Regions from separate parts of the Vibrio chaetopteri genome, predicted to be linked through region 1. Evidence: predicted binding sites of a transcription regulator. Region 1 holds the regulator's gene; each other region holds the start of a gene.
The links. The regulator PurR, encoded in region 1, represses purine synthesis genes. The targets are predictions, from matches to a motif close to TNANGNAAACGTTTNCNTNA.
Positions count from the first base shown of each region.

Region 2: ihfA (integration host factor subunit alpha) is a predicted target of PurR. The motif match lies at 1,966-1,985, and genes of this name have one in related genera.
Region 3: purL (phosphoribosylformylglycinamidine synthase) is a predicted target of PurR. The motif match lies at 1,527-1,546, and genes of this name have one in related genera.

Region 1 is NZ_CP115920.1:1,372,388-1,375,585, forward strand. It holds gene PG915_RS06230 (TfoX/Sxy family DNA transformation protein) at 1-581, opposite strand, end outside; cyclic di-GMP riboswitch class I at 697-784, opposite strand; gene purR (HTH-type transcriptional repressor PurR) at 961-1,965, opposite strand; gene torD (molecular chaperone TorD) at 2,326-2,964, opposite strand.
Region 2 is NZ_CP115920.1:1,817,879-1,821,076, forward strand. It holds gene pheT (phenylalanine--tRNA ligase subunit beta) at 1-1,561, shown strand, start outside; gene ihfA (integration host factor subunit alpha) at 2,029-2,322, shown strand; gene PG915_RS08210 (RelA/SpoT domain-containing protein) at 2,428-3,198, opposite strand, start outside.
Region 3 is NZ_CP115920.1:933,617-936,814, reverse strand. It holds gene purL (phosphoribosylformylglycinamidine synthase) at 1-1,389, opposite strand, end outside; gene mltF (membrane-bound lytic murein transglycosylase MltF) at 1,683-3,198, shown strand, end outside.

The DNA of each region.
Region 1 (3,198 bases):
AAGCTAGCAAGCTCTTCTCGTTTGGTTTGTGGTATCACAGACCAGTGAGTGCCGTTGATGGCGCCTTCTAGTGCCCATAGTAACTCGAGCCCAACTGAGCTAGAGTGGGTTCTTTGGATGGCTTTAAATGCCTCAACAGCGCCGTGCTGCTGTAGATCGCCCACAGATTCGATACCGGCTTTTTTAAGCATACGCTCAGTTGCCAGTCGTAAATTAGGAAGATCCTTTAATCGGTTTGGCTTCGCTTCAGACTGCTGCTCTTTTTCAGTTTTTGCAAACGCGAGCGCCTGTTTAGCATGAGTCAAGATAGCGTCTTGATCTTGCCAACAATCGTCTGGTAGTGCGAAGTACTTGGTTACCACGGGAAATCCACGCTTTTTATAAACGTATGGTTTGTAACCTAGCTTTTTAAAGGTGGAAATGGTCTGACGGTCAGTTCTGATATGTAATTTGTTATTCACTGCTAATGCAAACATCGTATCGTCTACGAAGATGCCAAATCCGCCGAACATGGATCGAGACTTTACTCTTCCAAGCTGAGCGAATAACTGCATTGAATCTTTTAGTATAGGATTATCCATGCTTATTCTTTTCTCGGTGTTATTGATTGTGTCACCAAAATCAGGTCCGAGAGTATAGCAAACGGGTGTCAGAGCTCTGTTAAGCCACTGCTATAACTGAGTCTTTGCCCTTGCCATCGGCAACCCCGCTACCTATCAATAAAAATTGGTTTAGGCCGGTGGCTTTGCGTCCCACCCTTTCAGATGGTTTGCCCTGTGCGTGACACATATAGCATATAGGAAAACTACGTAAGTTATTGATATGTGATCTTTGGAAATGTGATCTTAGTTCAAATAATGTTTGGTTGTTTGTGCCTCAAGGTGAATAAAAAATTGACAGCAGTAGGGGGGAATTTTGAATAGAGATCAAAAAGTGCCGAAATCGGCACTTTTGTCAGCGTTAGGTTAGGGCTTTGACAGAGTCACGTTCTACAATTTCTGGGTGCATTTCAAAAATGCGTTTTTCGTGACCTTTATCTTTGATTCGTTCTAGTAGAATCTCAAAGGCATTTTTACCAACACGTCGCTTCGGTTGGTGAACCGTTGTCAGCGGTGGCGAAAAGTATTCAGCCAGTTCAATATTGTCATAACCGATAACAGAGATATCTTCAGGTACGTTTACACCAAGCTGTTGAAGGCGACTCATAAGTCCAAATGCCATTGTGTCATTAAAACAGAACACGGCCGTTGGTCTCTCTTCCATTGCGGCGATGCGGTTAGCGGCGATTACCGCAGTATCACATTCAAAGTTACCTTCAAGAATACGATCTTCTTTCATCTCAATGCCGGCTTCCGCCAGTGCACGTTTATAGCCGATGATGCGTTCTTGGCATACCGCTTTTTCTAGGTGACCACTTAGACAGGCAATATCGGTATGACCTTTCTCAATCAAAAACTTAGTCGCTAGATAGCCACCTTCCTCTGAATTATCGATGATCTTATCGGCTTGAGAGCTCTCTGGACCCCAATCCATGATCACTTTTGGAATGTCTGCGTGACGGTCAAGCATCTCAAGAAGCTCTTCAGTCAAGTCGGAACACATCACCAAAATACCATCGACGCGTTTTTCTGCCAGCATGCGAATGTAGTCACGCTGCTTCTCGTAAACACCACCTGTGTTACACAAAATCAGTGTATAGCCTTGGCGATAGCAGTAACTTTCAACGCCATCGATAACTTCTGAGAAAAATAAGTTGGTCGATTGGGTGACCAACATACCAATGGTTTTAGTCGAATTGCACTTCAGGCTACGAGCAACAGCACTAGGCGCGTAGTTGAGTTCATCGACCGCCGCCATCACTTTTTCTTGCGTTGCTTCTGCAACAAAACGAGTTTTATTAATTACATGGGATACTGTGGTCGTGGAAACGCCAGCAAGTCGGGCGACATCTTTAATGGTTGCCATAGTGATATCCTATTAGTCGCGGCTTATTGAATTAGTGAGTAAACGTTTGTGCCGCTTTAATTTTAGTGGTTCCAGCGCTTTTGTGAATAAACGGATGTAAAAGCGGAAACCGGCAAGTGTATGCAAGCCTAGGCAGAATCAACAAATTGAGCTCAAAGCTCGATATTGCCACCTAAGTGGAGATGATTTTCTGTAATACCAATGGGCGATTGCATTTAAACGGCGAATTGTAGTCGCAGCTTAGTGAGCTGGCAATCATTTATCCCACAAATTTATAACTAAGGCGCAAAATTGACTCAGATGACTGAAAACCACGTTTGCGCCTTTAGTATGTGTCGCACCTATCAGTTGAAATCGGAGTTAGTCGTTTTCATCCGCAAGGTAGGTCAGGTCTAACAGACAGAAGGCGTGCAAGAGGCTTGCAGCAGCAGAGTAGAAGCCAAATTCATCAAACTGTTGGCACTTTTTAACAAACTGAGGCAACCAACTCATGAGATGAGTATTGATGAAGTCCGCTTGTTCGTGCAGTGCGTCGTTCTCCAGTTCGTTCGAACGGATGATAAGGTTACCTAGAAAATCGAGTTCGATGGCAAGGTGATCCGCTGGCTCATTGAGATCTTTATTTACTGCAATACCGTACTTGGCGAGTAGATCTGCCATTTCTTGCGCAGGTTGGTCGTTGAGTAGGCCAGAAGTACCAATGTACATTGAGGCATAAGGCAGTGCGCCATGCTTGTCGGTCTTTAAAAACAGATCACAAAAATCGGCAGAGAGCTCCAATTGAGCATCTTCACGTACTTGCAATCTATTGAGCGAATCAGTGAAGGTTTTGATTGGCTCCGACAGCGATGGGTTTTCACCAAGTCCGGTTAGAAACGAACGTATTTCTGGGCTGTGGTATTTGCTTAGCTCATCGTCGGTCAGCTCAGAAGCAAACAAGCTTGATAGCCACCAATAGATTTCCGCACGTTGCTCATTAAATGCTTTGATTTCTTGCATTTGTATTGTCTCCAAAAATGATACTTCTATTTTAGCTAATAAAGATGAATAGCAATAACGTGTTGTGTGAATAAATAAGTTAATTTATTAAAAAATATGAAAAATAGTGCTTTGTCAGATGTTTGTGCGATTTGGTTTTTGTTGCATATGCTATTCGACGGTTTTGGTTGTCTTGAATCAAAAAAAAGTAGGTTTGTGCTGTTCGATGCTGTAGTAGACTAGAATTGTGAATGG
Region 2 (3,198 bases), 450 kb from region 1:
CGTTGTTCGTATGGCAGAGCAGGGCGAGAAACTGACTCTTCTAGACGGTACTGAAGCTGAACTAAACGCAGATACACTGGTTGTTGCAGACCACAACAAAGCACTCGCTATCGCGGGTATCTTTGGTGGTGAAAAGTCTGGTGTAACTACTGAGACCAAAGATGTACTTCTAGAGTGTGCGTTCTTCGCACCTGATCATATCCGTGGTCGTGCTCGTAGCTACGGTCTGCACACTGATTCTTCAATGCGCTTCGAGCGTGGTGTGGACTATGCACTGCAAGTAAGCGCAATGGAACGTGCAACGGAGCTTCTGGTTGAAATCTGTGGCGGTGAAGTAGCACCTGTTGTTGCTGTTGAATCTGACGCTGATCTTCCTAAGCCAAACACTGTTGAACTGCGCCGTACTAAGCTAGATTCACTTCTTGGTCACCACATCGCTGATGCTGAAGTTGTTGAGATCCTAGAACGCTTAGGTCTAACAGTAACGACGACTGATACTGGCTGGACTGGTGTTGCACCAACATGGCGTTTTGACATCGCAATCGAACAAGACCTGATTGAAGAAGTGGGTCGTATCTACGGTTACGACAACATTCCAAATCAACACCCTGCCGCAACACTTAAGATGCACAACCACGTTGAAGCGAATCTTCCGCTTAAACGCGTACGTGACCTACTTGTTGATCGTGGCTACCATGAAGCGATTACATACAGCTTCGTTGAGCCAGAACAGCAAAAGCTTGTTGTGCCAGACGTTGAGCCGCTGATTCTGCCATTCCCAATCTCTGCGGACATGTCAGCAATGCGTCTTGGTCTTATCCAAGGTCTTCTAAACACGGTTGTTCACAACCAGAAGCGTCAGCAACCACGCGTTCGTTTATTCGAATACGGTTTGCGTTTCATTCCATGCGAGAGCGCTGAAAATGGCATGCGCCAAGAGCCTATGCTTGCTGGTGTGATTGCGGGTACTCGCAGCGAAGAGCATTGGGATATTGAAACCAATACGGTTGACTTCTTTGACCTTAAAGGCGACCTAGAAGCAATTCTAGAACTGTCTGCAAACGAGAAAGCATACTCATTTGCTGCGGCGAAACATCCAGCACTTCACCCAGGTCAATCTGCAGCAATCGTTGTAGATGGCAAAGAGGTTGGTGTCATTGGTACTATTCACCCAGAGCTAGAGCGTAAGTTCGGTCTAAACGGTCGTACTATCGTATTCGAAGTTGAATGGTCTGCGATCAACACGAAAGTGATTCCAGAAGCGGCAGGGCTTTCTAAGTTCCCTGCAAACCGTCGTGACATCGCCGTTGTTGTTGATGAAGCGGTAGCTTCTGGTGACATCGTTGCTGCTTGCCTAGAGCAAGGGGGCGAGTTCCTAAAAGACGCGAAGCTATTCGACGTATACGTTGGTAAGGGCGTTGAAGAAGGCAAGAAGAGCCTAGCAATTGCTCTGACTCTACAGTCTCTAGAGCGCACGCTTGAAGATGCTGATATCGCAGGTGCGGTAGATGCAATTGTTGCTCATATTTCTGAGAAATTTGGTGCATCACTGCGTGACTAATCGCGATTAGCGTATCAACGTGAATTACCTGAAAAAGCGAGTTGCTGAAAAGTAACTCGCTTTTTTTATACCTCGATATAATGGGGAAGAAAAACCCAGTTTCATATCGAATGTATATTGCAACTCTCTGTTTTTACACAATAAATTACAACTCATCTGCATCAAGGTCACTATTTTCAATTTTGTTTATAATTTTATTAAAACCTGCTTTTGTTTTGATTTTTAGAATAATACTCTACTCGATCGTTTTTGGGTAATCTATATCTCTAAATTATGCTAAAAACACGATAACTTGCTAAAACTTAAAGCAAAATCCTGACATAGTTCTGAAATAAAAAAGTTGGCGAAAATCAGAAGGTTGGCTTACACTTTTCAAAGTTGGCCTGTTATGTTGTTGATTGGTCGAACGAAATCTTAAGCGTTATCACTGTGATAACAAGGTATGAATTAGCTTTGAGGGGAGTTTTATGGCGCTCACAAAAGCCGATCTGGCTGAGAACCTATTTGAGAAACTCGGATTCAGTAAAAGGGATGCCAAGGAAACGGTAGAAGTGTTTTTCGAAGAAATTAGAAAATCACTTGAAAGTGGCGAACAGGTAAAACTGTCGGGTTTTGGTAATTTTGACTTGCGTGACAAAAATGAACGCCCGGGTCGAAACCCCAAAACTGGTGAAGACATTCCCATTTCCGCTCGACGCGTAGTGACATTCCGTCCGGGTCAGAAACTGAAGGCTCGAGTCGAAAATATCAAAGTGGATTAATGTCCTACTGTTAAACAAAAAGACCACCTAGTGTGGTCTTTTTGTGTTTTAGGGGCTAGGTGTTAGAGGGTATCGAATGCTAAGCCATTGCCCTTATAGAGCGACCTAGGCCGCTCGAATGTTGGTGGTAATGTAAGGTTGCCAAGCGTTTTGATACAGCTCCATTGACTGACGTCGCAGACTGGCAATTTGTGCTGTCTCAAACTCGTTAAGAGCACGGTTTTCAGCGGCTGCTCTGCGCTCAATTCCCTGAACAATTTCATACAAATCGTGTTCAGGTCCACTCTTAACATCTGCGATGTCTTTAAGGTGCAGTTGTACTTCAGCGATAATTCCGGTCTTAGGTAATTTAACCAAGATGTTTAGGTCACGATATCCAGACGCTGCTGGGCTTTTAAAGCGGTTTTTAACCCTTACTACCTGAGCTTCACGGCTAAGCGCTTCATAAGCGCCTACAAGGCTCTCTACGTCCTTGGCGACGATAGTGCCTCGAGCTAGGTCTGTGATCTGATTAACCTGACCGTTGAGCTCGGTGTCAATCTTCACTTTCGCTCGCTCAGCAGATTTTACGCCTGCAAAGTACGCATCGGTGTCAGTCAGTAGGGTGGTGGTTTTACAAAGCGCTTCTAGCTCATGTTGAGCCTGGTGGGCTTTGCTGTACAAGATGTCAAAATCGTTATGGGGTTGGAAGGCAGCGCCTTGAACAGCATCAATACCGTACAAGCCACTAAGACTGTGTTTGAATACAGATGGACAAACTTCGTTTTGCTCTTGCTTTCCTTTTGTTGGGGTGGAATCGGATTGATTAAGCGTGGCCGCAAATGCAGGTGCGCGGCTGAGTACCAATAGCATTAGTGCTGCAGTACGAAGAAACGT
Region 3 (3,198 bases), 440 kb from region 1:
AGCAGACTGACCAGACGCCATAGAAGAGGCTGCACCGCCGCCAAGACCGATGTTCATCGCAGGACCGCCAAGTACGATTAGGCTTGCACCTACTGGGATCTCTTTCTTCTGAACGTGCTCGTCACGGATGTTACCCATACCACCAGCAATCATGATTGGCTTGTGGTAACCACGTACTTCTTCACCTGCGTGAGACGTTACCTTCTCTTCATAGGTACGGAAGTAACCAAGTAGGTTTGGACGACCAAATTCGTTGTTAAACGCCGCGCCACCTAGTGGACCTTCTAGCATGATATCCAGTGCGTTAACAATACGACCTGGCTTACCAAAGTCAGTTTCCCAAGGCTGCTCGAAGCCAGGAATGCGAAGGTTAGAAGTCGTAAAGCCTACAAGACCTGCTTTTGGCTTACCGCCAATCCCTGTTGCGCCTTCGTCACGGATTTCACCACCGCTACCTGTCGATGCACCTGGCCATGGAGAAATCGCTGTTGGGTGGTTGTGTGTTTCCACCTTCATTAGGATGTGCGCTTTCTCGTGGTTGTAGCCGTATTGACGAGTCTTTGGATCTGGGAAGAAACGACCCACTTCAGAGCCTTCCATAACCGCTGCATTATCTTTGTATGCAGACAGAACGTGCTCTGGTGTCGTTTCGAATGTGTTTTTGATCATCTTGAACAGCGACTTGTCTTGCTTCACGCCGTCGATAGTCCAATCTGCGTTGAAGATCTTGTGACGACAGTGCTCAGAGTTCGCCTGTGCAAACATCATCAATTCGATGTCTGTTGGGTTGCGCTCTAGCTTAGTAACAAAGCTTTCAAGTAGGTAATCAATTTCATCTTCTGCAAGTGCAAGACCTAGCGTCACGTTCGCGTCTTCTAGTGCTTTGCGACCACCTGTTAGTAGATCAACATCTGCAACTGGTGCTGGCTCTGCTACTTGAAACAGCGCTGCTGCTGATTCGAAATCAGAGAAAACCACTTCCATCATACGGTCGTGGATAACCGCTTTAAGCTCAACAAGTTGAAGCTCAGTCAGTTCGCTTGATGTCTCTACATAGTATGCCGTACCACGTTCTAGACGAGTCACTTTGTCTAGACCACAGTTATTCGCGATATCCGTAGATTTAGAAGACCATGGCGAGATAGTACCAGGGCGAGGTGTCACTAGTAGCAGTGTGCCAGTTGGCTCGTGCTCTTCGATAGTTGGACCATAAGTCAGCAACTTCTCTAATTTTTCAACTTCAGACGCATCCAGGTCTGCCGTTAGGTCGGCAAAGTGGGCAAACTCAGCGTAAATACCTGTTACTGGTAGGTTTAGTTCACGACAAAGCTCTAGTAGCTTGTTAACACGAAACTCAGAAAGAGCTGGGGAACCACGCAAAATTCTCATGTGCTTAGGTCTCTTATGCAGTTGATTTAGGTGAAATTCTTATAAATTCAATCAGTTAATAGTAAAAACTGAACTTATAACGATTTCTCCTACCTTGATGCGGCGGTATTATAGAGGATTTTTTGTGACGTAAGCGTTGGCGCAAACGTTTTCGTCATTTTTTTTGCTTTTGCCGAAATACCATAGAGATTGATTATAAAGTGACCGTTCTCGGGTGTTTCTGCTATCTCGCTTTGCCAACACGCACAGCTTTGGTATAAAGGCAGCACTAACGTTGTGAGATCTATGAATTAATGCAAAGTCCATCTGTTGTTCGTTGGCCTAACCGCCGCTGGTTAAAATTGCTGTCTGCCTGTCTGCTCACTATTGGCTTGGCCGGCTGTCAAATCGATTCTGATCCAAAGAGTGAATTAGAAAACATCAAAGAGCGCGGTGTACTTCGTGTCGGTACTCTCAATAACCAGCTCTCCTACTACATCGGCCCCGACGGTCCAACCGGACTGGATTACGAACTTGCAAGACAATTTGCCGATGCGTTGGGCGTGAAGCTAGAAATGAAACCCGCCTTTCGCCAAGCGAGCCTATTTCCTGCTTTGCAAAAGGGCGAGATTGATATCATCGCCGCCGGCCTAAGTCAGTCGCCAGAGCGTATTCAGAGTTTTCGAGCAGGCCCTGCTTACTACTATGTCAGCCAACAAGTGGTGTATAAAAAAGGTCAGTGGCGCCCGCGCAACCTAGAGCAGTTACTGAATACTCAACAAGAGCTGATTGATAAAGCCGATGGCGAAGAGGTGTTTGCCATTGTCAAAGACTCACATTTCGAAAAAACCTTAGCCACGGTAGCCAGCCAGCATCCAGATATTCGCTACTACGTCGATGCCAATGCAGACGTCAATGACCTGCTTAAGCAAGTGTCAGAAGGTAAACTGCGCTTTACTATGGCGGATTCGGTTGAGCTATCGCTATCACAACGTATCTATCCTGATTTGGCGCTCGCTTTCGAGATGACCGAAGACCAACCGATTTCTTGGTATATGCGCCAATCAGAAGATGAGAGCTTATATGCCCTGCTCATTGAGTTCTTCGGCCAGCTTAAACAAACTGGCGAGCTGGCTAATTTAGAAGAGAAGTATATCGGTCACATTGGTGTATTTGATTACGTCGATACACGCGCTTTCATTCGCGCTCTCGACAACAAACTACCTAAATGGTCGCCGCTGTTTAAGAAGTACTCTAAAGAATTCGACTGGCGTTTGATTGCGGCATTGGCCTACCAAGAGTCGCACTGGAATCCAATTGCCAAGTCGCCTACTGGAGTACGCGGTATGATGATGCTGACGCTGCCAACCGCAAAAAGCGTCAATGTCACCAATCGTCTGGATCCAGAGCAGTCTGTCCGTGGCGGTGTTGAGTACTTAAGACGTATCGTTGACCGCGTGCCAGACTCCATCACTGAACACGAAAAGATCTGGTTTGCACTGGCGTCTTACAATGTTGGCTTTGGTCATATGATGGATGCAAGACGCCTGACCAAACGTCAAGGTGGCGACCCGGATGCTTGGGCGGATGTGAAAGATCGCCTGCCACTGCTTCGTCAGAAGAAATTCTACAGTCAAACACGCTATGGCTATGCGCGTGGCGATGAAGCGCGTAACTACGTTGAAAACATCCGTCGCTACTATCAAAGTATCATTGGCCATGTGGACAAGCAGCTTGCCGAACAAGCAGAGCAAGAATTGACGACCGACGGACTGATTGTGATACCGCCACTGCCTCCTGTATCAGGTGCAGTCTCTGCTTCGGACTCCA